DNA from 4 places in the Lactiplantibacillus sp. ME-2 genome. Region 4 is predicted to be linked to each of the others. Evidence: predicted binding sites of a transcription regulator. Region 4 holds the regulator's gene; each other region holds the start of a gene.
What was found. The regulator CtsR, encoded in region 4, represses protease genes until heat stress. The targets are predictions, from matches to a motif close to TTGGTCAAAAAAGGTCAAANA.

Region 1: a site for CtsR is predicted at 6,052-6,072, ahead of MMY95_RS08515 (ATP-dependent Clp protease ATP-binding subunit). Genes of this name have one in related genera too.
Region 2: a site for CtsR is predicted at 5,775-5,795, ahead of clpB (ATP-dependent chaperone ClpB). Genes of this name have one in related genera too.
Region 3: a site for CtsR is predicted at 3,527-3,547, ahead of MMY95_RS04105 (Bax inhibitor-1/YccA family protein). Genes of this name have one in related genera too.

What each region holds. Positions count from the first base shown of each region.
Region 1 is NZ_JAKZEQ010000019.1:44,123-51,935, reverse strand. Features, by position in the region: gene MMY95_RS08545 (lysylphosphatidylglycerol synthase transmembrane domain-containing protein) at 1-498, opposite strand, end outside; gene MMY95_RS08540 (glycosyltransferase) at 502-1,524, opposite strand; gene MMY95_RS08535 (glycosyltransferase family 4 protein) at 1,600-2,778, opposite strand; gene ptsP (phosphoenolpyruvate--protein phosphotransferase) at 3,319-5,049, opposite strand; gene MMY95_RS08525 (phosphocarrier protein HPr) at 5,049-5,315, opposite strand; gene MMY95_RS08520 (hypothetical protein) at 5,465-5,662, opposite strand; gene MMY95_RS08515 (ATP-dependent Clp protease ATP-binding subunit) at 6,145-7,813, shown strand, end outside.
Region 2 is NZ_JAKZEQ010000022.1:13,415-21,227, forward strand. Features, by position in the region: gene MMY95_RS09180 (ATP-binding cassette domain-containing protein) at 1-94, shown strand, start outside; gene MMY95_RS09185 (ABC transporter permease) at 109-879, shown strand; gene MMY95_RS09190 (O-antigen ligase family protein) at 985-2,190, opposite strand; gene MMY95_RS09195 (tRNA (adenine(22)-N(1))-methyltransferase TrmK) at 2,744-3,451, shown strand; gene MMY95_RS09200 (Nif3-like dinuclear metal center hexameric protein) at 3,438-4,460, shown strand; gene pepT (peptidase T) at 4,499-5,737, shown strand; gene clpB (ATP-dependent chaperone ClpB) at 5,851-7,813, shown strand, end outside.
Region 3 is NZ_JAKZEQ010000007.1:64,916-72,728, reverse strand. Features, by position in the region: gene narJ (nitrate reductase molybdenum cofactor assembly chaperone) at 1-152, shown strand, start outside; gene narI (respiratory nitrate reductase subunit gamma) at 149-838, shown strand; gene MMY95_RS04125 (hypothetical protein) at 1,105-2,070, shown strand; gene MMY95_RS04120 (hypothetical protein) at 2,085-2,495, shown strand; gene MMY95_RS04115 (DUF2975 domain-containing protein) at 2,687-3,256, shown strand; gene MMY95_RS04110 (helix-turn-helix transcriptional regulator) at 3,274-3,480, shown strand; gene MMY95_RS04105 (Bax inhibitor-1/YccA family protein) at 3,736-4,452, shown strand; gene polA (DNA polymerase I) at 4,715-7,363, shown strand; gene mutM (bifunctional DNA-formamidopyrimidine glycosylase/DNA-(apurinic or apyrimidinic site) lyase) at 7,375-7,813, shown strand, end outside.
Region 4 is NZ_JAKZEQ010000006.1:91,631-99,443, forward strand. Features, by position in the region: gene MMY95_RS03665 (DNA-directed RNA polymerase subunit beta) at 1-385, opposite strand, end outside; gene MMY95_RS03670 (TetR/AcrR family transcriptional regulator) at 641-1,243, opposite strand; gene MMY95_RS03675 (ATP-dependent Clp protease ATP-binding subunit) at 1,422-3,926, opposite strand; gene MMY95_RS03680 (CtsR family transcriptional regulator) at 3,945-4,412, opposite strand; tRNA gene MMY95_RS03685 (tRNA-Pro) at 4,901-4,974, opposite strand; tRNA gene MMY95_RS03690 (tRNA-Pro) at 5,025-5,098, opposite strand; tRNA gene MMY95_RS03695 (tRNA-Arg) at 5,106-5,179, opposite strand; tRNA gene MMY95_RS03700 (tRNA-Leu) at 5,190-5,275, opposite strand; tRNA gene MMY95_RS03705 (tRNA-Gly) at 5,284-5,355, opposite strand; tRNA gene MMY95_RS03710 (tRNA-Thr) at 5,380-5,452, opposite strand; tRNA gene MMY95_RS03715 (tRNA-Leu) at 5,456-5,537, opposite strand; gene serS (serine--tRNA ligase) at 5,954-7,231, opposite strand; gene MMY95_RS03725 (deoxynucleoside kinase) at 7,514-7,813, opposite strand, start outside.

The sequences.
Region 1 (7,813 bases), on a different contig from region 4:
CGCAAAGTGAATCAGAAAACCTAACAAAACGTATAGTGACAGGTAACTTAACTTTTCAGCTAAATAATGAAAACCAATTAACATGGCGAATAAGAAATTCAATACCACCATGGCCTGAAAAACAACAAACTTCATCAATGCAACTGAACTTGCCCGCCCAGCGTCAATCCCTGATTGTGCCATCACGAAGATTTGGGCAGGTTGGCCACCCGAAGAAAACGGGGTGATACCGTTGAATAGTTGCTCGGCTAAAGGAACGCGCAGGGCACTCTTAAAGCGATAGTTCCGATAACGGTGCCTGACAAACTTTTGCACCACCACGGCTTCCAGACCGAAGTATAGTCCGACACACCCTAACGCAACTAATAACCACCACCAATTCAAAGTGAGAATATCGTCCATTAGATTGCTTAGTTTGACATTGCGCAGTGAGTACCACGAAATGCCGACGCCTAACGCAACCATTACGAGTAATGACCAGATATTTTTTCTTGTCATTGACTACCCCTCTTTTGCCTGTTGCAAATAAAAATCATGCCAAACTTTGGCAAGGCGCTCTTCCGAATAATCCTGAGCAGCCAAAACCGCCTTGTCATGCAAGAATTGCAACCCGGCTGGATTATGGCGTAACTGGTCGATCTGTCGTTGCATATCATCAACATCACTGGCTGCTTGATAGTAGCCATCAATGATTGCCCGGTACAAATCTAAATCCCGGAGCAATACTGGTGTCCCACAACTGAAGGCTTCCAACACGGACATCGGAAATAACTCGTTATAAGAAGGCAGTAAGAAAAGATCCGCCATATTATAATAGTCCACCAATTTCTCACGAGGAACGATGCCTGGAAACGACAGATTAGCTGGCGGGTTATCCACCACCTGCTTCAACTCCTGATAACCATCCGTAATTCGGCCAAACGAGAACCCACCGGCCCATACAAACTGGATATCTGGATTCTGCTTTGCAAGCGTAATAAAATCAGGAACACCTTTCCGATCCTGAATCTGACCGGTCCCGATAATCATGAATTTATTTTGATCATAGCCGTATTGTTGGCGCAAGCGCAACTGTTTAGCCTTAGTCATTTCGTAAAATTCACGTTTGCTGACAAAATTCGGAATATACGTTACATCTGCTCTTTTGATATGGTATGCTTCCAATTTTGGAATGAAAGTCGGGTTCACCACCACAATGTGGTCCATCCGCTTATAAAATGAGATTAAATAACGATTGAAAATCATTTGGAATGGTCGTGGCAACTTCAAGCTACCCTCGAGCGTCTCTGGTAAGAAATGCACGTAACCGATTTTACGGCCTCGATTAGGCATAAACGTAGACAGGTAAAACATTGGATTAACCGTATGGTAATGTGAAACGGCGGAGCGCCCATATCGATTGACTTTAATATTAAATTCATCCTGCCAATGGGTCCGCAACAACCGCATCAATTCTAGATAGGCGCTGCCGACTCCCTGACCCTTGACGGAGTCAGCTTTTGAAAACATGGTAATGTCTAACATAATTCGTCCCCTTACGCGTCATACGTCGAATAAGCATCCCCGGTTTGGCGGTGCTCATTGACGATTTGACACACGTTAATTACTAATATTCGCCGATTTATCCGCTGATTCAGAATACGCCAGCTGTACGTCTTGATAGTAGTTGATCACTTGCTTGCCGAAATACTCTGCGGAAATTTGGTAAAGCTTCTTCTGCCGTGGCTTGGGATCGTTAAAAGTATTGGGATGTTGTAAATAACGCACAACATCCTTGATCAGATCGGTCTCACTTGTAAAGGTCGTCCCCAGTGACGGATCATCAAGTAATTGATCCGTGTACGGACTAGCAGCCACTACCGTTTTAAGGCCCGCAGCCATTGCTTCAATGTACGTCAGCCCCTGTGATTCTGAGTTCGAAGCCGAAACGAACAGGTCAGCCATCTGGTAATAGTTATAAACTTCATCATTATCAATTTCACCGGTAAATTGTACGTGCGCCGTTAAGCCGGCGTCTTGAACCTGATTTTCCAGTGTTTCACGTGCCGGACCATCACCTACAATCAGGAGTTGGGCATTCGGCACCTGTTCTAAGATCGCCGGTAGGGCTGCAATGACTTCGTGAATGTTTTTCTCGTAGGCCAAACGACTCAAGGAAAGTAATACTGGCGTATCAGACTGATAGCCGAGTCTTTGCCGATAATCCACCGTCGACTGCTGCTCGTACTGATTAATGTCGATTCCAGTCGGAATAATGCGAATTGGCGCTTTAACGCCGTAGCCCGTCAGTGTATTTGCAACCCGCTCACTCGGTGCTACAATCCCGTTCAGATGATAACAATACGCCCGTGTGGCCTCCTTAACGTGGTATGGCTTTAACAACTTACCATTCGCAATATAATGTAGATAATCCTCATACATCGTGTGGTACGTATGGATACATGGGACTTTTAATTGTTTGGCAACAAACTTACCAATCATCCCCATGGAGAATTCTGTCTGCGTATGAACAATATCCAGGCCAAGATCCTTAGCAACCTGGTAAGCCTTAAAAAGCCCGCGAACGGCGATGCGCCGATCCGTGAACGAAACAAATGGAATACTCGTAAACCGAAAAATATTGCGTTCATAAATATTCTTATCAACATGGGGATCCGTGGTCGTAAAGATATAGACTTGATGACCAGCCCGTTCGAGTTGATTGCGTAACACCTTGATTGACGTTGCGACCCCACTCACTTGTGGATAGTATGTGTCTGTAAATATCCCGATATTCACGTAGATTCTCCCCTTATTTCCATCAATTAACCGTGCTGCTAATCGATGTTGCTTAACCGCGCTTAGATCATTATTTCATGATCATCACGAATTCGACTTAATGCCTGTATTATAAACATTATATTGGTTAAATATCCGAGTTGCAAATAATCTTAATATAAATTAAGAGTTCATGACAAAATCTATCTGACCAGCTACACCTATAGAAAATGAATTCGAAATGATGAATTGTAATCGCTAGGCATCACTCAACACCGCCATTACATCGTTTTCACTACACCAACTCTTCACCGTCAACAGCGAGTAGCAATGTGCCCTGTGTCCATCATTGACTAGCGCGCGGTCGCAACTATGGACAATTGTCACAATGCCTAAATGTCCAGTCAATTCGCGTCATGTACTGTGCCAGCTCTCATCATACCGGTGCGGGTAGCCCACTCCCCCGTCGTGCTAAACCCGGGGCTAGTACCAACTGGTTAATGACCCGCATTTACCCACAAAAAAAGAGCAAATCTGCAGATTTGCTCTTAGTTTGATTGTTTATTTACCGAAGACGTTCTTTTCAACTAATTCTTTGACTTCTTCGTTAGTAACACACTCGTTAAGTGCCTTATCAGCTAATTTAGCCATTTCCTTAGTATCAAGTTTCTTCATTAATGAACGTGTCTTAAGCACGGAAGTTGAACTCATTGAGAATTCATCCAAACCTAAGCCCATCAATAATGGCACCGCAATCTGATCCCCAGCAACTTCACCACACATACCCGTGAAGCGGCCGTTCGCGTGAGCAGCGTCAATAACATGCTTGATCAAACGCAACAACGATGGGTTGTATGGTTGATACAAGTATGACACTTGTTCGTTACCACGATCAGCAGCAAATGAGTATTGAATCAAGTCGTTAGTCCCAATACTAAAGAAGTCGACTTCCTTAGCAAACTGGTCAGCTAAAATAGCTGCCGCTGGGATTTCAATCATGATACCAAGCTTGATGTCGTCAGCAACAGGCGTACCAGCTGCAACCAACTTGGCTTTTTCTTCCTCAAAGATAGCTTTGGCTTTACGGAATTCGTCAAGCGTTGCAATCATTGGGAACATAATCCGTAATTGACCGTAATGTGACGCACGTAATAACGCACGTAACTGGGTCCGGAAGATGTCATCACGATCGAGGGAAATCCGAATAGCCCGATAACCCAAGAATGGGTTCATTTCATCAGGTAATGGCAAGTAAGGTAATTCCTTGTCACCACCGATATCCATGGTCCGAACAATAACGGGTTTGCCGTTCATCCCTTCGACAACCTTCTTGTAAGCTTCAAATTGGGTATCTTCGTCAGGTAATTCTGAACTGTTCATGTACAAGAATTCTGAACGGAATAATCCAATGGCTTCAGAGCCAGCATCCAAAACCCCATCCATATCGTCAGGTGTCCCGATGTTAGAAGCTAATTCAAAGTGCTTGCCGTCCTTAGAAACGGTGGCCTCGTTCTTCAACTTAGCCCATTCAGCCTTTTGCGCAACAAAGTCTTTAGCCTTTTGTTGGTAATCAGCAACTTCAGCATCCGTTGGGGATACTAAAGCGTCACCGTTGATACCATCCAAGACGACCGTATCGCCTTCTTTGATATCAGTCGTGGCAGATTCAGATCCAACGACCGCTGGAATTTCAAGCGTCCGTGACATGATGGCTGAATGACTAGTCCGACCACCAATGTCAGTAATGAAGCCCTTAACATACTTACGATCAAGTTGAGCTGTATCACTAGGTGTTAAATCGTGGGCAACCACGATTACTTCGGAGTCAATTAAAGCTGGACTTGGTAAGGTTACCCCTAACAAGTGGCTTAAGACCCGCTTCGTTACGTCGCGAATATCACCGGCTCGTTCTTGCATATATGCATTATCCGTCATCGCTTCAAACATTGAAATGAAAGTATCAGTAACTTCCTTCAAAGCTTCTTCAGCATTGACTTTATCATCCTTGATCTTACCTTCAATTTGTCCGAGCATTTCTGGGTCAGACAAAATGGTGATATGAGCTTCAAAAACTTCTGCTTCTTCTTCACCCAAGTTTTCAACCGCTTTGTCTTTAATGACCTTTAGTTCAGCCTTGGAAGCATCGAAAGCGTCATGTAACCGTGCAACTTCAGCATCCGTATCGGAAACTGTTGTCTTTTCGAATGATAAATCTGGATCAACTAGCATATAGGCCTTAGCAATTGCAACACCATCACTGGCCGCAATTCCTTTTAGTACCTTTTCAGCCATTATTCAGATAATCCTTCTTTCTTCATCGTTTCAGTTAAAGCTGCGATAGCGTCGGCTTCGTCGGCACCTTCAGCAGAAATGGTAACGTCAGCGTCTTTACCAACACCGAGTGACATAACACCCATGATGGACTTTAAGTTAACGGACTTGTCTTGGTATTGCAACGTAATTTCTGAGTTGAACTTACTTGCTGATTGTACCAATAAAGTTGCGGGACGTGCGTGGATACCAGTGTCTGCGATAACGTGAAATTCTTTCTTTTCCATAACTATTCGATCTCCTTCAAGATAAATAAATTTAAAATTGGTTCCGAGTCAATTCGAGTTGCCGCCAACACGTATACTCAAGAGCCCTTAATAATGATGATAGCAATTATCCAATTAAAATACAAGCCCTTTCATTCAAGCTAGGCCTATTAATTGGTTGTCTTACCATCCTTCTCGAAATGGTAAACAATGCGGCCATCTAAGTCCGCTGTACCAATGACTCGTTTACGATACTCATACTTCATATAGGCGTCGTGAAAAGCCATAAATTCATCCGGCGTTACGGTAAAACTGTCGCGTTCGCCATGACGCAACGCTTCCATTAACTGGGTATAATCCGTTGCCAAACAATTACCGCCTCCTCAAAGTTAGGTTGACACATTACTGCATCATTATTTTGATATTTACGAACAAAGTTCTCCGCCGCTCACTGGCTGTTGACGGTCACCAATGAAAAACGATGCGCTGCAAACATCAAAACTGGTCAGGCTCGATACATGCAAAAAAACCGCTTTGTACTATAATATAGACAGACAGTTACATCATCACTTATCCTAACCAGATAATTAATATACAACGAATCCGGTTACATGACAAGCTATGAGTTGCGACTATCCAGACTATTCAGAAATAATTGAATCAATCAGCCATTGCGAATTATCCCGGCCGCACGTCCAGTTTTGACCCTGAGGCTTTTCACTTGCAACAGTCCGTAAATTCGCTATACTAATAGTCAAAGGTCAACAAAGGTCAAAGAGCCGATGAACCTTTAACTATGATCCTAATCGATTTAGTTATATTTCTGATGCGAAAGGTGTGTGACAGCATAATGCTTTGTGACAATTGCCATAAGAACGAAGCGACGATCCATTTATATACGAGCGTCAACGGTCAGCGGCGACAAATCAACCTTTGTCAAAATTGCTATCAACTGCTAAAGAATCAGGAACAGCAACCAAATAACGGAGTTGGAGGTGCTGATATGGCACAAGATCCATTCGGTTTTGGTGGTCTTGACGACATTTTCCGTGCAATGCAGGGTGGCGTTGATCCTAATAACGCTTACCGGCAACAACAGACCCCACCGACCCAGCCAGCTGGTCCTAATGGCGGCAATCGTCGTGGCAATAACAACGGCGGTGGCCTCCTTGGCCAATACGGCTTCAACTTAACAGCGCAAGCTAAACAGGGCAAAATCGATCCAGTGATTGGTCGCGATACCGAAATTAATCGGGTTATCGAGATTTTGAATCGCCGGACCAAGAATAACCCCGTTTTAATTGGTGAAGCTGGGGTTGGTAAAACGGCGGTCGTGGAAGGACTAGCACAGAAAATCGTTTCTGGTCAAGTTCCACAAAAACTGTTAGATAAAGAAATTATTCGTTTGGACGTGGCTTCCCTTGTTCAAGGTACCGGTATTCGAGGTCAATTTGAACAACGAATGCAACAATTAATGAAGGAAGTTCAAAGCAATCCGAATATCATCCTCTTCATTGACGAAATCCATGAAATCATGGGTGCCGGTAATGCTGAAGGTGGTATGGATGCTGGGAACGTCCTGAAACCCGCCCTTGCCCGTGGTGATTTCCAATTAGTTGGGGCCACGACATTAAACGAATACCGCGACATCGAAAAGGATGCCGCCCTCGCCCGCCGGTTCCAACCGGTCACGGTCAACGAACCGAGCGTGGAAGAATCTATCAAGATTCTCGAAGGTATTCAGAAGAAGTACGAAGACTATCATCACGTTAAGTACGATCAAGATGCCATTGTGGCAGCCGTCAAGTTGTCAAATCGTTACATTCAAGATCGTTTCTTACCTGATAAGGCCATCGATTTACTCGATGAAGCTGGTTCACGTAAGAACTTGACGTTGAAGACGGTCGATCCAAAGACGATTCAAGAAAAGATCGACGAGGCAGAAAAGCAGAAACAGGACGCCTTGAAGAAGGAAGACTACGAAAAAGCCGCCTACTATCGCGATCAAGTTGCTAAGTTAGAAAAAGCTAAGCCCGATGAAAGTTCAGACCAGCCTAATAACGATACTGCCACTGTAACAGTCAAGGACATGGAACAAATTGTCGAAGAAAAGACAAGTATTCCAGTTGGTGACTTGCAGGCTAAGGAACAGGCTCAAATGAAGACCTTAGCACCCGACCTTAAGAGTACGGTTATTGGTCAAGACCAAGCGGTTGAAGCAGTTGCCCGGGCCATCCGGCGTAATCGAATCGGTCTGAACGGAACTGGCCGGCCAATTGGTTCCTTCATGTTTGTTGGCCCAACCGGGGTTGGTAAAACTGAATTAGCTAAACAACTTGCTAAGGAACTGTTTGGTTCCCAAGACGCCATGATTCGGTTTGACATGAGTGAATACATGGAACCACATTCAGTAGCTAAGTTGATCGGTTCACCGCCTGGCTATGTTGGCTATGAAGAAGCCGGTCAGTTAACTGAACAGGTTCGTCGTCATCCATATAGCCTAGTCTTACTAGACGAAG
Region 2 (7,813 bases), on a different contig from region 4:
GTTACAAGCTGCTCAAATCACGGTCACTAACTTTGCGATGCACGCGCCGTCGCTCGATGATGTGTTTTTTAAACTGACCGTGGGCACAAATTAGAGGAGGTCAAAGCGATGGAAATCAAACAACCAGCAGAGTTAAGTCATGTTTTGACAATGACGCATCGGAACTTATTAAAAATGTGGCATAATCCAGATAATGTTAGTGACGTGGTGATACAACCAATTATTTTTACCCTATTATTCGGTTACTTGTTTGGGGGGGCCATTGCGGGCAGTGTCCAGGCCTATTTACCAATGCTAGTTACCGGTATTTTGATTCAAAGTATTTTGAATGCAGCATCGGGATCTGGACAGCAATTACGTGAAGACATTAACGCGGGGGTGTTTGACCGCTTCAAGACGCTACCGATTTCACCGATCGTACCGTTAGCCGGTCAGTTAGTGGGGGATGTTTTCCGATTGCTTGTTTCTGGCTTGATGGCACTGGTGACAGCTTTTATGATGGGCTGGCGACCCGTTGTTAGTCCGCTAGTATTGATCGGCGTTTTACTGCTGGCAGTATTTGTTGGATGGTCGCTTTCATGGGTCTTTGCTTTAGTTGGTTTAATGGTCAAAAATGCGGCCCTGATTGGCAGCCTGTCAATGATCATTATTTTAGTGCTGACCTTTTTATCTAACGCCTTTATTCCGACTAAGACGTTACCACATTTGTTGCAAACAATTGTCCGATTGAATCCGGTCAGTCTAACAATTACCGCGATGCGCACAATTTTGCGGACTGGCCATTGGGGGCCCGATGCATTTGGTGTACTGTTAAGTGGTTTCCTTATTATTGTGATTTTTATGCCGTTAACTGTGTTGGCATATCGCCGATTTGGTTAACGGTACGCTAAAAATAGTGTGTGTTGCGGCTTGATGACCGGCAGCGCACACTATTTTTGAAATGGGGCATTACTGCCCGTTCGAAATTGATGGCGATGAAAAGTGTCAGATAAGTGGAGACTGATACTTGCGAGGGCTAATGATTGGCCGCAATTGTTGTTCGTGGTGCCAACAAGCGATAATGAGCAAAATAATAATCAATACTTGCATAGAAGATAAAACGAAGTCCGTCAATCCATAGGCTAGAATGATGGGCAAAGTCATCATAAAGTAACGCAAATTTGGCGTACGATACTGGTGCCAATATTTGGTTAAGTGCCAGCCACTGCTGAGGACTAAGTAAATAAAGCCGGCACCGCCTAGGATACCAAAAGAAGCTAGTAGCATGAGCAAAATATCGTGGGCGTGTGGGACGTAGGTTCCCGTCAATTGCAAATAGTGCCGGGCAAAGCCAAAATACGTCACGCCGAGGTACGGGGCCTGTTTGAAAACGGTGAAGCTGTTGTGCCAAATCGTCAAGCGACTTTGAAGCGCGGTGATGGTCGAAGCACTTCTGGGGAAAACGTGCCAGACAATTAAACTGCCAGCAATCAAGATTGTTGTAACCAAAATGCGATGGTGACGGCAAAGCTGGTAAGTCGTCATAATCAGAATGGCGATCATGATCATGAGCCCTGTGCGCGATTTGGTTTGATAAACGCCCACACAAAGTAAGCCAACCAAAAACCAGTTTATGAGCGGCCAGCGCGTGAAGGGGTGAACACTTCCATGACTTAACTGTGTCAATAGTAAGCCGAGGGCAATCAATAATAAACAGCAGGCATCATTTGGATTATAGGCGGACCCGAACAAGCGATTCTGATTAGCAGCATAGCCCCATAATAGGTCACCCAGCATGAACTTCAGCCACGTTGGTAATGTCAATACTTGGTTAAGCCAGTGGAAAGCAAAACCACTAATTGTAATATACAAGCCAAATTGGATGATAAATTTACGAAGCTCGTGCCAAGCAATCGACTGCGTGGACTCACGACACAACAACCAAAGATTGCCCAATACAAAAAGCATTAGGACAGACAGAATAACACTACGATAATCGTGGTGTTTGAGATTGAGCGTCGTGATGCCCATTAATAGGACGATAAACCCTAGCAACGGGTCGTGCCGACTGAATTGTCGTGGATGTTTGAGTAACGCCAGCCATTGCCACCGGCTTAAATAAATCAGCCATCCGATACCTACCGGCGGCAGAATAGCTAATAATTTTAGGCCAGTCAAAAATGGCGACGTCGTTAAAAGACGTTTTCGCATGGTTAATCAAACTTTCTCTCATTAAATAATATGTCGCTTGCCAGTCGACATTAGCCATATTATGGCACGTCTGCCTGTCATACAAACTTGCATTAATAGAATTTTAGTTAGTTTGAACAAAGCTTAGGAATTTTCAGGAAAATTTAACCAGCTGAATGCGTATTCACAGTGAAGCATGGTAAAATATGATTAGTGACGTACGGTGATACGGGTGCTATCCTGAATCACCATTGAAATGCGTTGGTTTTTAAGGTCAAAGATGATTGGCCAACAAAGGTCTAATCTAGTGTGCGACCTTTGTTCAGACTGCTAACTTCCAGGCCATTGGGTATTGCCATGATCTTAGTTGAACCTCGTTGGGTATTTCTGATAAAGAGCCGACCCGTAATTCAACGACCAGCACGTTTCGATTTTGGTGCATACTAAGGATAGCGAGTGACGTGCGTGGTTAGTTAAACTGAATAATTAAAACAATTGAGCCGGGTGGATTTGACCACAACCATTGAAAGTTAGTCGTGTGGGTAAATCTTCCCGAATTAAAGGGGAACTGTATGTGGATGCAAAACAATTATCAAAACGATTAGCAACGGTTGGCGCTTTCGTTCAGCCGGGCGCCCGCGTGGCCGATATTGGGTCAGATCACGCTTATTTGCCAGCTAATCTCGCATTAAATCATCAAACTAGTTATGGTGTAGCTGGTGAAGTCGTCCGGGGGCCCTTTGAAAATGCGCGTCATGAGATTCAAAAGCTGGGGTTAACGGATCGCTTAGTGGCCCGTCTAGCTGACGGTCTTGCTGCGATTGAACCAGCTGATCGTATTGATACGGTCACGATTGCCGGGATGGGGGGCCCTTTGATTCGCCATATTCTTGAACAGGGGCCGACCCAGCTCGCCGGTGTTCAACGGTTGGTACTCGAGCCTAATGTTGGTGAAGCGACCGTGCGGGAATGGCTGGCGGCCAATCAGTTTCAAATTGTAGCTGAACGAATTCTAGCTGAAGATGGCCATACTTATGAGATTCTTTGTGCTGATCGGGTTGATCATCAGGTGACGTATACGACGACTGAACAGATGTTTGGCCCGTTTCTGCTAGCTGAGAAGTCGCCGGTGTTTATCGCTAAGTGGCAACGTGAGTTACAACGAGTAAATGCGGCGGTTGCACAAATGCAACGGGCTAAAGTGATACCAGAGGAACAGTTAGCGCTGGCTCACGCTAAAATCAAATTGATTGAAGGAGTCCTGACGGATGCAAGCAAGTGAATTAATTGCGCGTTTTGAAAAATTTGCGCCACTCAAGTTGAAGTGGGAGCATGATCCCACCGGATTACAAATCGGTGATCCTCATCAGGACATCCACAAGGTGTTAGTTACCCTGGATGTGCGGCCGGAAGTTGTCCAAGAAGCCATCACGATCGGTGCTGACATGATTTTTGCTCATCATCCCGTCATGTTTCGACCGGCCAACAATCTTGATTATCAGGATCCTCAGAAAGCAATGTATGCAAAACTTGCAGCTCACCACATCTTGGTGTACGCGGCCCATACGAATCTGGACTGTGCTGAGGGCGGCATGAACGATTGGCTTGCGGCGGCCTTAGACTTGCAAAATGTGCAGGGATTGGTTCCTGAGTATCGGGCACAGGCTGTTAAGTTGACTTTAACGGTACCGACCAATCAAGTTGAAACGGTACAGGAATACTTAACGAATACCGTGGGTGCCACGCTAGATCGTTACGCTGTCAACTCGGGTGAACAGTTCAGCGTCGACTTACTAGCCGATCAGATTCCAACTGCGGTAGCGGGCATTAATGACTTAGCCGCTGACACGTGGGATTACCAGGTTGTGCCACTGTTGTCTGGCGGTCATCAGTATTATATGGGCCGAGTCGGTGATTTGCCGACACCGTTATCAGCGCAGGCATTTGCCGAACAGTGTAAGCAAGTATTTGGTGTCAGCGGCCTGCGACTAGTCAGTGCCGATCCCCGACAACGGATTACCCGTGTGGCCGTCCTGGGCGGCGATGGTGGTAAGTTCTATCCCCAAGCGTTGCGAGCAGGTGCACAAGCTTACGTGACCGGGGATGTCTATTATCACACCGGTCACGATATGCTGGCAGCCGGGTTGACGGTCATTGATCCAGGCCACCATATCGAGAGTATTTGTAAGTCACAACTCACTAAGCTGTTTGATCAATGGCGTGTACAAGCTGGCTGGCCAATCGAGATTGTGGCGTCTCAGCTGAATACTGATCCGTTTACCTTCATCTAAGTTAATCATGAACTTTAATAAGGAAAGGAAGTTATCATATGTCAAAATATCCAAACTTAATTTCAGATTTTTTAACCTTTGTCAAAATTAATAGTCGTTCAGATGAGGAATCAACGACAATTCCTTCGTCACCACGTGAAACGGCCTTTTTAAAGCAATTAATGAGTAAGCTCACTGATTTAGGCTTGAGCGATGTTGAACAGGATGCGCAAAGTGCGTACGTTTTTGCGACGATTCCTGCGAATAGTGACAAAGCTGTTAAAACCCTTGGCTTCATTTCACATATTGATACGGCTGACTTTAACGCGGAAAATGTCAATCCACAAATTGTTGACAATTATGACGGTGAATCAGTTATTAAGCTCGGAAACGGGGACTATGTGCTGGATCCGGCGGTCTTCCCAAACTTAAAGAACTATGCTGGTCACACGCTGATCACAACTGATGGAACCACGCTGCTTGGAGCTGATGATAAGTCTGGTGTTGCTGAAATCATTAGTGCTGCGGAATATTTGTTGGCCCATCCTGAGATCAAACATGGCAAGATTCGGTTAGCTTTTGGTCCCGATGAAGAAATTGGGACTGGTGCTGATCACTTTAATGTGCCTGCCTTTGGCGCCGATTATGCCTACACCGTCGATGGTGGTCCGCTTGGTGAACTGGAGTATGAAACGTTCAACGCGGCCCAAGCGACGGTGACGATTACAGGTGTCAACGTTCATCCAGGGGAAGCTAAGGATAAGATGGTCAACGCCTTGCAGTTAGCCGTTGATTTTCAATCGGCGTTACCCGCACATGATGTCCCGGAACACACGGAAGGCCGTGAAGGGTTCTTCTTCTTGCTTAGTTTAGACGGGACCGTTGACAGCGCTAAGATGACTTACATTATTCGTGATCATGACCGCGATAAGTTCGAAGCACGTAAACGGTTATTTATGGCGGTTGCGGATCGGCTGAATTTGGCTGACGGTGTGGCCCGGATCAAGGTCGACATGAAGGACCAGTATTACAATATGCGCGAAATCATTGAAAAAGATATGCGGGTCGTTGAATTGGCCAAACAAGCCATGCTCAAGCTCGGTATCACGCCAGCCATTTATCCGGTTCGTGGTGGGACGGATGGCTCCAAGATCTCATTTATGGGCTTGCCGACACCAAACTTGTTTGCTGGCGGTGAGAACATGCACGGTCGGTTTGAATACGTTTCAGAACAAGTGATGGCCCAAGCCGTGGACGTTGTCTTACAAATCGTTCAGGATAATTATGACCAGGACTAAATCCTTGACCTTGTTTGACCTTACGGGTTATACTCTAATAGTCAATAAAGGTCAAACAAAAATTGGCAGCTATGACGGCTGCCTTTTTGCTACCGTTTTTGAGGAGGTACAATATGAATCCAGAACAATTTACAGAAAGTTTACAACAAGCCTTACAACAGGCACAACAAATCGCACAAACACGGCGCCATCAAGAAATTGGGGTGCCCCATCTATTTAAGTTTTTAACGCAACCAGGCGAACTGGTTCGGCAGATCTTTAGTGAGGCCGGCGCTGATTTAGACCAATTACAAACAGAGCTCGACCGTGAGCTGGATGACATTGCCGTTGTTAGCGGTGGTAACGTTCAGTACGGTGGCAGTATGAGCAGTAGTCTAGCTACGCTGATGCAGGCTGCCGATGCTAAGCGCAAAGCGTTAGGTGATGATTACCTTGCGACCGACACTTTGGCTTTAGCGCTGATGGATCAAACTGGTGATCAGTTGACCAAATACTTGAATCAGCAAGGCATCACGGCAGGACAAGTCAAGAATGCCGTTGATCGTATTCGCGGGGGCCAACGGGTCACGTCACGTAATCAGGAAGATCAGTATCAAGCTTTGGAAAAGTACGGCGTCGACTTGGTTAAGCAGGCGCGCCAGGGGAATCAAGATCCAGTAATTGGCCGGGACGAAGAGATTCTGGATGTTATTCGGATCTTGTCACGAAAGACGAAAAATAATCCTGTCTTGATTGGTGAACCGGGAGTTGGGAAAACTGCCATCGTGGAAGGCCTAGCGCAACGAATTGTTCGTGGTGATGTGCCGGAGAACTTAAAAGATAAGACGTTGTTCTCGCTAGATATGGGGTCCCTGATTGCCGGGGCGAAGTATCGTGGTGAATTTGAAGAACGACTCAAAGCCGTCCTCAAGGAAATCAAGAAGAGCGATGGGCAGATCATCATGTTCATCGATGAAATCCATAATATCGTTGGTGCTGGTAAGACAGAAGGCAGTATGGACGCCGGTAACTTGTTGAAACCAATGTTGGCGCGGGGAGAACTTCATTTGATCGGGGCCACGACGTTAGATGAATATCGTCAGTACATGGAAAAGGACAAGGCGCTCGAGCGGCGGTTCCAAAAAGTATTGGTTGCTGAACCGAGTGTTGAAGATACAATTAGTATTTTACGTGGCTTAAAGGAACGCTTTGAAATCCATCATGGTGTTCGGATTCATGATAACGCCTTAGTGGCCGCTGCCAAGTTATCTGATCGTTATATTACGGATCGTTACTTGCCAGATAAGGCCTTAGATTTAGTAGATGAGGCTTCTGCTGAAATTCGGGTCGAAATGAACTCCAACCCAACGGAATTAGACCAAGTCAACCGACAATTAATGCGTTTAGAGGTCGAGGAAGCCGCCTTAAAGAAGGAAACTGACGATGCCTCCGTTAAACGGCTAGCGGATGTACAAAAAGAACTCGCCAGCGCAAAGGAAAAACAGCGGGCTTTATCCGAACGCTGGGACAGTGAAAAGAAGAGTCTCCAAGCGTTAAGCGACAAAAAGTCGGCGTTAGACAAAGCTAAGCACGACTTGGAAAATGCTGAAAATAATTATGATCTGGAACAAGCAGCTAAGTTGCAGCACGGGACGATTCCAAAGCTGGAACAAGAGTTGAAGGCCATGGAAGCCAATGATCATCATGAAGATTGGTTAGTTGAGGAATCCGTCACGCCAGATCAGATTGCAAACGTGGTTTCCCGGATGACAGGAATCCCAGTAGCCAAACTGGTTGCCGGTGAGCGGGAGAAATTATTACACTTGGCGGACCATTTGCATGAACGAGTGGTTGGTCAGGATGCGGCGGTCGATGCCGTTTCGGATGCCGTATTACGTTCGCGGGCCGGTTTGCAAGATCCTAATCGTCCCCTGGGTTCTTTTATGTTTTTAGGCCCAACTGGGGTTGGTAAGACGGAATTAGCGAAAGCATTGGCTGAGAATTTGTTTGACGCCGATGATCATATGGTTCGGATCGATATGAGTGAATATATGGAGAAAGAGTCCGTTTCGCGATTGGTCGGGGCGGCACCGGGCT
Region 3 (7,813 bases), on a different contig from region 4:
ATATCAAGCTGGCTTTTCAAGTTATTGAAGATGGCACCTATACGATGTTACAAAATGCAACGGCCGAATTGGATGATCCATACTTTCGGTTGTTACAAGTCGTACGGGCGGAATTACGGACGTGTGTGGAAACGGGGGTCGCGGCATCATGAAAGATTTCTTTTCCGTAGTACTGTGGGTGATCTACCCGTATGCCATGTTATTATCGTTCTTCGTGGGGACGTTTGTGCGGCTGAAATTTTATCCGGCTAGCGTCACGGCAGTTTCCAGTGAAATGCTGGAGAAGAAAAAACTGATGATTGGGGCCATCACTTTCCACGTTGGGATCATTTTAGCCTTTTTTGGGCATATCTTAGGGATTCTGATTCCGAAAGCTTTTACGGACTTTTTGGGAATTTCAGATGAGATGTACCATATGTTCGGTTCCTTAATGATGGGGACTGGGGCCGGAGTTTTGGCCCTTGCCGGGATGATTATCCTGACGTACCGGCGGTTTACCAATGTACGGGTGTTTGTCACCAGTTCTTGGAGCGATTTAATGGTCAACGTGGCATTGTTGATTACGATCATTTTAGGATTGGCTTCAACACTATCCGGTCCTTTACATCCGGCGTTTGACTACCGGACAACACTCTCAGTGTGGGCGCGCTCATTGTTCTATCTCCAACCAAAGTGGTGGTTGATGGCTACAGTGCCGTGGATTTACAAGACGCATGTTATTTGCGGCTTAGCAATTTTCGGCTTTTTCCCATACACGCGGCTGATTCACGCGATTGCAATTCCTTACCAGTACTTCTATCGGCGTTACATCGTTTATCGGCGGCGGCCACGAGTTTAGTGAATCGTTGCGAACTTTAAGCAAAAATGGTTTTTACGGCACGGATGGGTGCGGTAAAGGCCATTTTTTAGTTGCGCCGATTTGTCCTGGTCAAGCTGCGGGTTGACTGTCGAAATCTTAGGCATGATCAGTGGTAATTTAGAACGTACAGATACAACTCCAAGGGGATATGTGCCAATTCGTTTTGGGGTGTTTCCCTAATAGGATTTGCAGTGGTGGGGTGCTATGCTGAATTTAATGAAGTGAATGGTGAAAGGAGTTTCGTCATGGCTAAGTTTAACTTTACGCTGAACGCTGCGCGGATGGACGCGAGTGGGCACTATGATTTTCAAAATGTGTTTGAATTTCCAGATTTTATTGAAATGCGGCCAACTTTGCGAGCAGCGGTACGCACGGTGGCTCGGGAGGCTTTTGATCAGCTCGTATTGCCGGTGAAGGTGGAACGGATGACGACGTCGCTGGAGGAACAATTAGAGCGTGAGACGCGCAAATATGAGCGGCAAGTCGGTGTTTATGACAATCAAAAGAGTGAGCGCAATCAGCTGGTACGGTTATTCACGCAGGTCTTACAGGTCATCAGCCGAACTGACGAAATCACTGAAGAACTTGAAGACATTATCTATGCCGTCAATCAAACTCGTCTGAGTCTGATTGGGCTACCAGCACTTGAAGGTACTGGCGAACTATACGATGCCGACCGCGATCGTGAACTGATTGCGGGGACGTACTATTATTTTGTGACCCGTCTGTTAGTACGGCCATATTTACGCGATATACAGGGTGACTTGGTTCCAGAGAACGTCACGGCGGCGGGCCGCCACTTAGTCGTCCGGATGACCACGTATGCTTACCGCGATTGGGACGCGTACCTGGTCCATGAATACGATGAACAACATCTGATCAAAAACGAGAAGGGGCTGACGAATACAGCGTATTATGACAAGCTGGAAGCGGTCGAATTAAAGTATGCTGATCATATTTATGCCGAGGTGTTGGCCGACACTTATCAGGAGTTTGTGAAGGTGTTAGTCCCCGATCAGCTAGAACGTTTTGAAATCATGTCGAGTGACTTGCGGCCGTTATTAGCTAAAAATCCGGGGTTGCGCATTCGATTGGCCGCCATTGTCAATCGGCATTTTAAGTTGGACCAGGATGGCTATGAGCACGTGATGGACGCGCCCCTGCAAGAAATCAAACAAAAATACCAATTTTATCGTGAAAACTTTAGTTGAGGAGGCAGTTGCTGATGACTGTAGATGCACAGTTAGGTACCGAGGCGTTTGAAAAAGTGATCTTTATGCTCGACGTCGTCCCGACCAAAGACAATATCCAGGAATTTGCCATGCAAGGTAACTTATACCCAGAACCAATCGATGAGACCGCGTGGGCGTTGCCAGGCTACCTGTCAGATGACTACAATATCTTCTTAGTCTTAGCTCCGAACGTCTTGAATCATTGGACCGTGACGTGCGCGCAAGTGACCATTGAAAACGGGTACGACATCACTGAGATGAGCAACGTTGTCCCGACCGGCACTGGCATGAATGCGGTGGCCCATGCCAGTAAGGCGGGGGCCATCGAACTATTGGCCTATTTTAAGACCTTGGAAGCCAATGGACTAGGACACTTTGATGATGAAGTCTGGCAGTATGTGTAGCGCGAAGGTTGGCAAAAAATTGTAAATTGTGATAGCAAAATAGCGTAGTTGTTCGGTAGTCGTAATGGGCTGATTATTGAACAACTATTTTTTGATATATTTAATAAACAAATAAAAATCGTTGGTAATCAAATATTGATTATCGTTTATCGATATGATATCTTAATGGTAAGAATACGGGGGTGTAAATTATGTCAAGAATGATGAAGATGGGAACGGGAACGTTGAGGGTGATTTTGTGGTTTGCATCAATATTAATTTGGTTTAGCATTTTTGTCCCGATTGAATATCTCGTTAATTATTTTTCGGGCGAAACGACAAATTATATTTTACACAGTGATGACTTTATGATGCCGATTAAGACTCATGTTGCGAGTACGAACGCGATTGCTAGTTTTCCGTCAGGACTTTATACGACGTTAATGATTATTGGTTATATTCTGATGCTAGTTGGCGTATTTATAACTATTCAGGCAGTTTCAGCGATTGTCAGGCATATTCAGAAACAAGACTATTTTTCAACTGAAAATAGTCAACAGATGAATCGAATCGTAAAAGGTCAGATATGGATACTGGGCTCGTCGTTGTTAATGGCTTGTGCAAACCAATTGACGGTTAGTTGGCTATATCGGATTAGTCAATTTGGCCTTGGATGGGACAACTTGCTGAGCGCTTTTGTTGACCTAATTATCTTTGCCTTAATTGCTATGATTTACACTCGCGCCGTTAACATGAAGACTGAGAGTGATTTAACTATTTAAGAGGGAGGGTTGTCGTAATGATCAGGATTACCTTGAATGTCGTCATGGCACAACGTAACATGACGACCAGTGAATTAGCTAAACGAGTCGGCATTACGCCAACCAATATTTCAATTTTAAAGACTGGCAAGGCCAAGGCGATTCGATTCAGTACATTAGAAAAGATTTGTGCCGTCCTGGATTGTCAGCCGGGTGACATTATTAGTTACGTTGCTGATAAGTAGTGGTTGTCAGACATAAGAAATTCTTATCAAATTCACAGGCACAAACTATTTTACCTTCTTTGACTAATTTGATAGACTTAAGTTAAGAAAGTTGAGGTGACTGATTGAGATGGCTAGTCATAGGCAAATGATTGACAAACTAGTGTGGTGTTGTTACTAGCGCAGTCTGCGTTAGTAACGATGCACAAACTCAATTTTTAATCTTAACTCGGAAAAAGTAACGAGTAGTCAATTTTTAGGTGAAAGAGGGATTTTATGAACAATTTTCAAAATGACCCACAACCACGGACCATCAACACACAAGTTGGCCTCCGTAGTTTCCTAACTAAAATGTATGGGTTTATGACAATCGCCGTGTTAGTTTCGGCCTTTACCGTTTACTTAGCGATGACCACGTTCCAAGCACAAATTAATGCCGCCTTTTCACAACACCCATTCATCTTCTTGATGATCTTCATTGTCAGCATGTTTGTGATGATTGGTGGGATTCAAGTCAACGCGACACGCAATCCAGCGATGAGCTTCACCTTACTGATGCTCTTTGCCATCATCTTTGGGGTTGAAATGTCAGTGACCTTGTCCTTATACACGGGTGCCGTTATCACCGGTGCGTTCGTTGCAGCTGGAGCTGTATTTGCGACCATGGCGGTGATTGGGACGACGACTAAGCGTGATATTTCACGTATTGGGACGCACTTGATTGCAGCCTTGATCGGGTTGTTTGTCGCTTCACTGGTCAATATGTTCTTACAAAGTGCCATGATTAGTTACATCTTTTCATACATTGGTGTATTGATCTTCGCCGGCTTATCCATGTGGGACGCTAACCGGATGCGCAACATGTATTTGCAATATGGTGACCAGGTTTCATCGACTGGTTTGGCCGTTACTGGGGCCTTACAATTATACTTGGACTTCGTTAACTTGTTCCTCTACTTCGTCCAAATCTTCGGTGGCTCAAGCCGCGACTAATCATTAAGATAATTATTAAGGATTATGACCAAGATGTCATAATCCTTTTAATTTACCGAAAATGGGTTATTTCACGGGTTTTCGGTGGACCGAACTCCCGTTTTACTTAATTGTTTGGTACAATTATAAGGGTAAATAATTAGTCGTTCAGCCTGTACTGACAGGCGCTGCGAATCAGACCGCCAATCGAGTGGTATTAATGGTCTGAGTGACGGATTTTCATAAAAATGATGATTTAAATTAAGAGATGGGGAGCAAACTAATGGCAAAAAAATTATTACTGATTGATGGTAACAGTGTGGCATTTCGGGCGTTCTTTGCGTTGCATAGTCAACTGGAACGGTTCGTAAATCCAGACGGCCTGCATACCAACGCCATTTATGGCTTCAATACAATGCTTGACCACATGATCAAGGCAGTCGAACCCACGGATATGTTAGTGGCTTTTGATGCGGGTAAGACCACGTTTCGAACAGCCATGTACGATAATTACAAGGGCGGCCGGGCTAAGACGCCTAGTGAGTTTTCTGAACAAATGCCGTATATCAAACAGCTATTAGACGCGTATGGTATCAAACATTATGAATTAAAAGACTACGAAGCCGATGACATTATTGGCACACTGGCCGGTCAAGCGGATCAAACCGGCTACACCACGACGGTCGTCACTGGTGACCGTGATTTGACGCAGTTGACGACCGAGCATACCACGGTGGCCGTGACCGTTAAAGGTGTTTCTGAAGTGGAACACTATACGCCGGCGCACGTTGAAGAAAAGCTGGGCATCACACCGGCACAAATTATTGACATGAAGGGGTTGACAGGTGATACCTCGGATAACTATCCGGGTGTCACCAAGGTTGGTGAGAAGACCGCCCTTAAATTACTCAAACAGTATGGTACGATGGAAGGCATTTATGAAAACATCGATGCCATGAAGCAGAGCAAGATGAAGGAACATCTGATTGAGGATCGCGAACAAGCGGCGCAGGCTAAGGTGCTAGCAACAATCAAGCGGGATGCGCCGATTGATGTTCAATTGGCTGATTTATCCTATGATGGCCCGGATCTTGACCAGCTGGCCGCGTTTTATCAGAAGATGGACTTTCAATCATTTTTGAAGAAATTACACCTACAGTCGGACGAACCAGCAACGCCCGTTGATTATACCGTCTTGACGAAAGCTAACCTGACGGAATTGCAACAATTTACCGATCACGTGGACTTTTATTTGGAGATGCCAACGCCGAACTACCACACGTCGGCCTTTGCTGGCTTTGCCATCGGAGCGGATGATCACTGGTACATCAGTCGGGATGTGGAATTATTAATGCAACCGACTGTGGCTGATCTCTTGAGTAGCACAACGATTACCAAGGACGTTTTTGATATGAAACGCACGACGGTCGGGCTTAATCGTTTGGGTATTCAGCTAGGTAAAGTCGATTTTGATCTTTTACTCGTTTCATACTTATTAGATACAAATGATAACAGTAACGATTTGGGAAGTTTAGCTGAGCAACACGGGTACACTGACTTACCGAGTGACGAGACCGTTTATGGTAAGGGCGTTAAGCGTGCCATTCCTGAAGATGATGACGTCTTCTTTAGTCATCTCGCCCGGAAATTGGCCGCAATCGCTAGTTTGAAGCCACAGTTATTAAAGGAATTGGCAGCCAATGAGCAGGATCAACTTTACGATGATATCGAAAAACCGATGGCTAATGTCTTAGCTCAGATGGAAATCGCCGGCATTACGGTCGACAGCAGTCGACTTAAAGCCATGGGCAGTCAGTTTACAGAACGGTTGAGTGAAATTGAACAGACGATTTATCAAGAAGTCGGTGAAGAGTTCAATATTAATTCACCTAAGCAACTAGGTCACATCTTGTTTGAAGAAATGAAATTACCCGTAATCAAGAAGACCAAGACAGGGTATTCTACCGCCGTAGACGTTCTAGAAAAGTTAGCACCGGAAGCACCAATCGTCGCTAATATTTTACAATATCGGCAGATCTCGAAGATTCAATCGACCTACGTTGTCGGTTTGTTAGATGCCATTCATTCTGCTGATCAAAAGGTGCATACGCGCTACTTGCAAACGTTGACCCAAACCGGCCGGTTGTCGTCCGTTGATCCAAACTTACAAAACATTCCGGTGCGCTTGGAAGAAGGGCGTAAGATTCGACAAGCCTTTGTTCCTAGTCATGAAGGTTGGCAGATTTTCTCGTCTGATTATTCGCAAATCGAATTACGGGTTCTCGCGCATATTACTGATGATGAAAATATGCAGGCCGCTTTTAAAGCGGGTGATGATATTCATGCCGCAACGGCCATGCGAATCTTTCATTTGAACTCAGCTGAAGAGGTGACGCCAAATATTCGACGGCAAGCCAAGGCGGTTAACTTTGGAATCGTCTATGGAATTAGTGATTACGGCTTGTCACAAAATATCGGCATTACGCGTAAACAGGCTCGCAGCTTTATTGACGCTTACTTCAAAGAATATCCGGGTGTCAAAAAGTATATGGATGAAATTGTCCAAACGGCGAAAAAACAAGGTTATGTGGAAACCATTTCACATCGACGCCGGTACTTGCCAGATATTAATTCCAAGAGCTTCAACCAACGCTCATTCGCTGAACGGACAGCCATGAATACCCCCATCCAAGGGAGTGCGGCTGATATTATCAAGATTGCGATGATTAAGATGCAAGATAAGTTACAGGCTGCGGGTTTGAAAGCAACCATGCTGTTACAAGTTCATGATGAATTGATTTTTGAAGCGCCAAAAGAAGAAATTCCAGTTTTAGAAAAATTAGTGCCAAGCGTGATGGATTCCGCCGTACAGTTAGCCGTACCGTTAAAGGTTGAGAGCCACTACGGTGATACTTGGTACGATGCAAAATAGGGGGAACCACCATGCCTGAATTACCTGAAGTTGAAACTGTTCGTCGCGGCTTAAATCGTCTGGTTAGCGGGGCAACGATTGCTAGTATCGAGGTTTTTTGGCCGAAAATTATTAATAATGATGTCGATAGTTTCAAACAGCGTTTAGCCAACCAAACGATCCAGACCATTGATCGGCGGGGGAAGTATTTATTGTTTCGCTTTAGCAATGGTCTGACGATGGTGTCGCATTTGCGGATGGAAGGCAAGTATAATGTTGTACCGCGTGGTGAAGATCAAGGTAAACACACGCACGTGATCTTCCATCTGACCGATGATCGTGATTTGCTGTACAACGATACGCGTAAGTTCGGGCGAATGACGCTCGTGCCGACCGGTGAAGAAAACACGGTGGCGGGATTGCGGACAATTGGCCCGGAACCCGTTGCTGAACAGTTAACACTGGCTTATA
Region 4 (7,813 bases):
CGTTGATAATAAACGTCCCTTGTTCAGTCATTAATGGAAAATCACCGAAGAATACGTCTTGCGACTTAATTTCACCAGTTTCATGGTTAGTTAAACGTAGGGTAACGTGCAATGGTGCCGAGTAGTTGGCATCATGTTCACGAGCTTCTTCGACGGTGTACTTTGGTTCTAATAATTGATAGTCGACAAATTCAAGTGAAAGTTTTCCTGCGAAATCGTCGATCGGCATAATATCTTCAAACATTTCCCGGAGACCTTCATCCAAGAACCATTGGTAAGAATCGGTCTGGATTTCGATCAAGTTAGGCAAATCAAGAACTTCCTTGATACGTGCATAACTTCTACGGGTACGGTGTTTACCGTATTTTACTAAATGTCCGGCCAAGTTGTTCACCCCTTCTTATTATTCCGGAACCCGCCACCTCCGGCCAAATATTACATTTGTGTTACAAATGCGTTTTTGACCGAATTTTAGGCATAAAAAAACCAAAAATAGTCGCTTAAGTTGACTATTTTTGGATTTATATTAACGAGCCGCACAGACAATAGATTGCGCGTTCGCTCGAGTTCACGGTTACAGACAAGTTATAATATACATCGAATAACGTTAGTTGTCAACTAGTAGACTTCTCTGCCGCCATTAGTTTTCTGGTTCACTCGCAACCCCGTATAAGATCATCTTTAAAAGAGTTTGAACGCGGGTCCGCTCGTCAGCATGAGGATCACCGATTTGATGAAAACTGTTAAACAGTGGACTCAAGCTGGTGATATAGAAATTCGTCGCCATCTGTGGTGTGACCCCCACATGTAGTTGCATGTCAGGTTGCTCAAAAACGGTTTGAATCGGCTTCACATAATCAGTAACAAATATGCCGCCCAACTCGCGAATATGTTCATGCGTTAATGCTTTGAAACTGGAATGAATTAACGTGAAGACATCAGCCGGATGCTTATGCGTTAGTAATAGCGAGACTTCTGTTAATTGATCCAACGGAGACCAATCCGCACGGACTTGAATCGCTTCAATGCCAGCCTTGATTTCCGCACCGACCGTCGTAATGACAGCCAGAAAGATGACCTCTTTATCTTTAAAATGGTGATAAAGCGCGGGCTGCGTAATGCCAATCGCATTCGCAATGTCGCGCGTACTTGTCGCATCATACCCATTTCTTAAAAACAGTTCCCGGGCTGTGTCTAAAATCGCCTGGTGCGTCTTCGCCATCTGTTCGGCTCGTGTCGCCATGTTATCATCTTCTTTCTTGACTTTATTTCCTATTATAATTTACACCAATCAGCACCGAACCACCAGCCTCAGATCCTACAGTTCACTTCAGTGGGTAGCATCTTAATACCGATTGAACCTAAAAGATGACGCCTGAAGTGGACTACCACTTCAAGCGTCATCTTTAATTTAATCGCGCCTACTTTGAGGAAACGGTCGAACGACCATCTGCCTTAGGCTGGTTTTTAATATTAATTGTAATGGTACCCTTGCTAGCACCAATCGTAACTTGGTCATCGACCTTGATCGCGCCGGTCAATAATTCTTCACTCAACCGATCTTCGATTTCAGTCTGTAATGCCCGTCGAATTGGTCGTGCTCCGTACTCAGGGTCAAAGCCAGCCTTCGCAACCACGTCAATGGCAGCCGGAGTGATTTTGATCTTGATACCTTGTTGGGCCACTCGATCAACAATTTCTTGTGACATCAACTTAACGATTTCGTGTAATTCTTCCTTATTCAATGAATGGAAGACGATTGTTTCGTCGATCCGGTTTAAGAATTCTGGGCGGAACGTCTGTTTTAACGTTGCTCGAATCGTCGCAGCAACCGCATTGTAGTCATTGGCCTTATCAGTTGCACCAAAACCAACTGATTTTTCATCACGAAGTGTGGTTGCCCCAAGGTTCGACGTCATAATCAGAATCGTATTTCTGAAGTCTACCTTCCGACCCTTAGAATCCGTCAAGTAGCCGTCATCCAAAACTTGTAACAAAATGTTAAAGACGTCCGGATGAGCTTTTTCAACTTCATCAAATAGCACGACCGAGTATGGTTTCTGGCGAACCTTCTCTGTCAGCTGACCGCCCTCGTCATAACCAACGTAACCAGGTGCCGAGCCAATCAAACGACTAGTCGAATAGCGTTCCATGTATTCAGACATGTCGATCCGAATCATATTATCTTCAGACCCGAACATCGCTGCTGCCAAGGCTTTTGCTAGCTCCGTCTTACCAACCCCAGTTGGTCCTAAGAACATAAAGGAACCAATTGGCCGACTCGGATCTTTCAACCCGCTGCGCGCACGGCGAATAGCACGAGCCACTGCGGATACGGCTTCTGGCTGTCCAACAACCCGTTCATGCAAAATCTTTTCCAAGTTAACTAAGCGTTCACTTTCAGATTTTTGCAATTGCGTTAACGGAACCCCGGTCCATTCGGCAACGACCTGAGCAATATCCTCACCTGTGACTTGTAAATCATAGTGTGGTGTTGCCCCCTCAGTCACTTCGGCGTCTTGGTCAGCTTCGATTCGATCTAGGCGTTGCTTCAGTTTCATCTCCTGCTTACGAATATCAGCGGCCTGTTCAAAATCTTGTGCTTCGATCGCTGTTTCCTTATCCTCACGCAGTTGCGCTAACTTGTCCTGGTTCTTGGATAGCTTTGTTGGTTGATCCATCTGATCGATGCGGACTTTAGCTGCCGCCTCATCCATCAAGTCAATGGCCTTATCAGGCAAGAAACGATCACTGATATACCGGCTGGATAGCTTGACTGCTTGATCAACAGCTTCATCCGTAATCGTAACCCGATGATGTTCTTCATAGCGTGGCCGTAGTCCATCTAAGATTTCAACGGCTTCGTCTTCCGTCGGTTCATTGACCATGACCGTTGCAAAACGCCGTTCCAACGCAGCGTCAGATTCAATGTACTTTTGATACTCATTTAAAGTGGTTGCCCCAATCGTTTGGAGTTCCCCTCGTGCAAGTGCGGGTTTCAGAATATTAGAGGCATCAATAGCCCCTTCAGCACCACCGGCACCAATCAAGGTATGCAATTCATCGATAAATAAGATCACATGGCCATCGTTGTAAATTTCATCAATCACTTTTTTCAGGCGGTCTTCGAATTCACCACGATACTTTGTCCCAGCGACTAATGATCCCATATCGAGCATCATCAAACGCTTATCTGCCATATCAGTTGGCACATCACCGGCCACAATCTTTTGGGCTAGACCTTCGGCGATTGCAGTCTTCCCAACCCCAGGTTCACCAATCAAGACCGGATTATTCTTCGTCCGCCGTGACAGGATCTGAATGACCCGTTTGACTTCCTTGGAACGACCTACTACCGGGTCCATTTCTTGTTCACTAGCTAATTGGGTCAAATCGCGCGCCAGAGAATCCAAGGTTGGCGTTCCTTCAGTCTTCTTGCCACCGCGATTAGCCGCGTTACCCTTGCGCTTACTCATGGCGTCACTGACACCTAGCTTGCGAAGAACGACTTTACGCGTCTGACCTAGATCTAAGTTTAAATTCATTAAAATTCGCGAGGAAAGGATACTTTCATCAGAGAGCATCGCTAACAACAAATGTTCCGTTCCAATCTTGTTGGCACCGAGCCGTTTTGCTTCATCACCGGCAACGGACAAAATTTCTTTGGCCTTTGGTGAATATGGCAAGTAAGTATCCTTGCCAACATTGCTCAACGTCCCATAGCCAGTGAACCGTTCGATTTCTTCACGAATGTCATCTTCACTAACGGCATATTGTTGTAGCACCTTATTAGCAATTCCATTCTTTTCGATGGCCAATGCTAATAGCAAATGCTCCGTACCAACTGCCTGATGCTTGAAATATTTGGCCTGTTCCTGTGCCAGTACCAGCACACTTTTGGCACTAGGTGTAAATAAGTTATCCATTGCGATTCCTCGCTTTCTTTAGCTTTCGTAACGCAAGTGGTTCAAGATTCCGATAATTATCCGGGCCCGCAGACTGTTTTCTAAGTCCCGGTCCGTTAATCCTAACGTCTCGTGGTCAATCGCCACTAAAATCAATTGCGCTTCTCGACGATTTAAGACGTCGTCCTCGTATAAACTTTGGACGACCGCATAAGCATCTCGTTGTGTGATTGAATCGCCGATCACCTGTATGAGGGCGTCCAACACATCAGCATCATCGACCAAATTAACCTTCTCAATGCGAATATAACCACCACCGCCACGTTTACTTTCAACTAAGTAACCATTTTGGATCGTAAACCGGGTCTTAATCACATAATTAATCTGTGAGGGTACCACGTTGAAAAGGTCGGCAATTTCTGACCGTCGAATTTCAACATGCTCCGAGTCCGCCAAAATACTTTTTAAATACTTTTCAATAATATCCGAGATATTTTGACTTTGCATGTGCTTCACCCTTTTCATTATCTTTGACTAATATTGACTATTATTATACGAGGATAATGGAAAAAAGCAAAGAATTTCACCCAAACCGCGGACTAGCATGTGCTTAACGGTTGTTACAGCATAGCACGCCGAACGTTTGCTTTCAATTGATTCAACCGTTTAGAACCTCATAATGATTAAATTATTAGGTCTCCATATTCATTGAACTACCTATTTAAAATATGTCAAGTTGAGTCACTCCTCATTGCAGGCGACGGGCACTGGTATCACAACGATGAACAGCAGTTCTGAGACTAATTTCTCCGAGCTCATGACTAACAGTGGCTGTTGCCTTGTCAGGATCATGAGTCACAACCACCGTATTCTTCACATGGCTGACTTAGTGAGTAACGTCGCAAAAGTGTCCCTGACCGTTGAAACATCCCTGCTTACAAAAAAGGCCATAAAAAAATCCAGCCAAATGACTGGATTAGTTGGTTTAACCGTAATCGGGAAAACAGGATTTGAACCTGCGACCCCTACGTCCCGAACGTAGTGCTCTACCAAGCTGAGCTACTTCCCGAGAAAATTAAATAAAAAGCCTTAGCACTTAACTAAGACTGTGTTAAACGATCGGGAAAACAGGATTCGAACCTGCGACCCCCTGGTCCCAAACCAGGTGCTCTACCAAGCTGAGCTATTTCCCGATACTAATGCACCCAGTAGGAGTCGAACCTACAACCTTCTGATTCGTAGTCAGACACTCTATCCAATTGCGCTATGGGTGCTTATTTAAAATGCCGAGGACCGGGATCGAACCGGTACGGTTATCACTAACCGCAGGATTTTAAGTCCTGTGCGTCTGCCAATTCCGCCACCCCGGCAAATTAAAAGCGGAAGACGGGATTCGAACCCGCGACCCCCACCATGGCAAGGTGATGTTCTACCACTGAACTACTTCCGCATAATAAAGCTATTAAATTGTAAATGCCGACTAGAGGATTCGAACCTCCGACCTCCTCATTACTAGTGAGATGCTCTGCCAACTGAGCTAAGTCGGCATGTGCGGGTGAAGGGACTCGAACCCCCACGTCGTAAGACACTAGAACCTAAATCTAGCGCGTCTGCCAGTTCCGCCACACCCGCATGATGTTAATCATGCCTTGTTGCCGGTTCAAACAGTTCTTACTGGTATGCCTTGACAACTATTTAACTTTATCATCATGTTGAATACTTGTCAACAACTTTTTTCAAATAAATGGATAAATATACTTTTTACTGGATAAACAAGTTATATTTTTCCGACAAGAAATATTATAGCACGGTAGCCGAAAATAGCAAACCCTATTTTCAAAAAAAGGTGAATAAATTTCAGTAACCCCAGCTTTTTCGCCCTTTTGCGCCTGAAATGTTGTCCCAACATTCTGCCCGTCCCGCAATTATTTAGTCAACTCGGCCGTTATTTCCACTCACATTTTAAAATCGACAGTTCCCTTTAATACTCATTAATTATGCAAAAAAAGCGAACTCGCATCGCTGCGAGTTCGCTAACTTCATCTCAATTAACCTTGTTTTTCAATCTTCGTCTTACCGTGCATATATGGAACTAATACATCTGGAATCGTAACCGTCCCATCTTCATTTTGATAGTTTTCCAAAATAGCTGCAACGGTCCGACCGACAGCTAAGCCACTCCCGTTCAAAGTATGAACGAATTGCAATTTGCCATCGTCATCGCGATATTGAATGTGCGCCCGCCGAGCTTGGAAATCAGTACAATTTGAACAACTCGAGATTTCCCGGTACTTGTCTTGTTCTGGGAACCAAACTTCCAAATCATGTGTCATGGCAGCTGTGAAGCTCATGTCACCAGTCGTTAACGTAATAACGTGATATGGTAACCCAAGTTTCTTTAGCAATGATTCGGCATTGTTGGTCAACTTCTCTAATTCATCCCATGAATCTTCTGGTTTCGTGAACTTAACCATTTCAACTTTATTGAATTGGTGTAAGCGAATCAAGCCTTTCGTATCACGACCAGCACTACCAGCTTCTTCACGGAAGGCTGGTGATAAGGCCGTAAAGTAAACTGGTAATTTTTCAGCTGGAATAACTTCATCACGATAATAGTTGACTAATGGCACCTCGGCCGTTGGAATCAACGTCAAATCTTGCGTCGTAATCCGGAAAGCGTCTTCCTTAAACTTAGGAAATTGGCCGGTACCGTACATAGATTCATCAGTGACCATGTATGGCGGCAAAACTTCCGTATACCCTTCAGCTTCGTGCTGGTCTAAGAAAAAGTTGTAAACGGCGCGTTCCAGTTTAGCACCATCGCCCACGTAGTATAAGAAACGACTACCAGAAACCTTAGCACCGCGTTCAAAGTCTAAGATGCCTAAATCTTCACCGATATCCCAATGTGCTTTCGGCGTAAAGTCAAAATGCCGTGGTGTCCCGATTCGACGTAATTCAACGGCATCTTCTTCTTTCAAGCTAACTGGTACGTCGGGATGGGGCATGTTTGGTAAATGTGCAGCCATATCCTGAACTTGGGCATCGACTGTCCGCCGTTCTTCATCCAACGTCTTCACATCGGCGCTAACCTTTTGCATTTCTGCAATTTCGGCACTAGCGTCTTCCTTGTTCCGCTTCTTCTGTGAAATTTCGCCTGAAACTTGGTTACGCGTCGACTTCAATTGTTCGCTCTTGGCGATCAATTCACGACGCTTTTCATCAGCGGCCAATAAATCATCGATGTCACTCGCAGCAACGCCCCGATGACCAAGCTGTTCTTTTACAAAATCTGGATTTTGACGAATCATTTTAACATCTAACATAACGACGTCTCCTTTTCACTTTTAATCGTAAATAAAAACAGTCTCTCCTCCCAATTGGGACGAAGAGACTGCGATTCGCGGTACCACCCAAGTTCAGGATCATGATTAATCCCACCCTTAAACGGATAACGGCCGTGCCGTGCAGTATTACCTGCCCACATTGTCGCGCCGGAGTTTCGACTACCGATTCACACCACCCACCGGTTCTCTGAACGTCTACTTAAAAACGCGCCGTGTTTAATATTCACTGTCTACTATAAAACATTGATTCTAAAAAGGCAACTAGCCTAAACTAGCCACTTTTTCGTCGATCAACCGAATGACTTCCTTACGCGCATCCGCATCGGCGACAAAGTCCAGCTGATCCCCGTCGATCTGCATCTTCGGGCTATGATCATAATTAGCGTACCAGTCGTCATAGCGTTCATTCAAAGTCTGATAATATTTATATAAATCAGGATCTTGATCAATTTGTTCGTAAGAACGGCCCCGCTTTTGGATTCGTTTGAGCATCGTATCAAAAGAAATATTGATATGAATAAGTAAATCAGGACTCTTTTGATGAGACGCTTCTGGCAATTC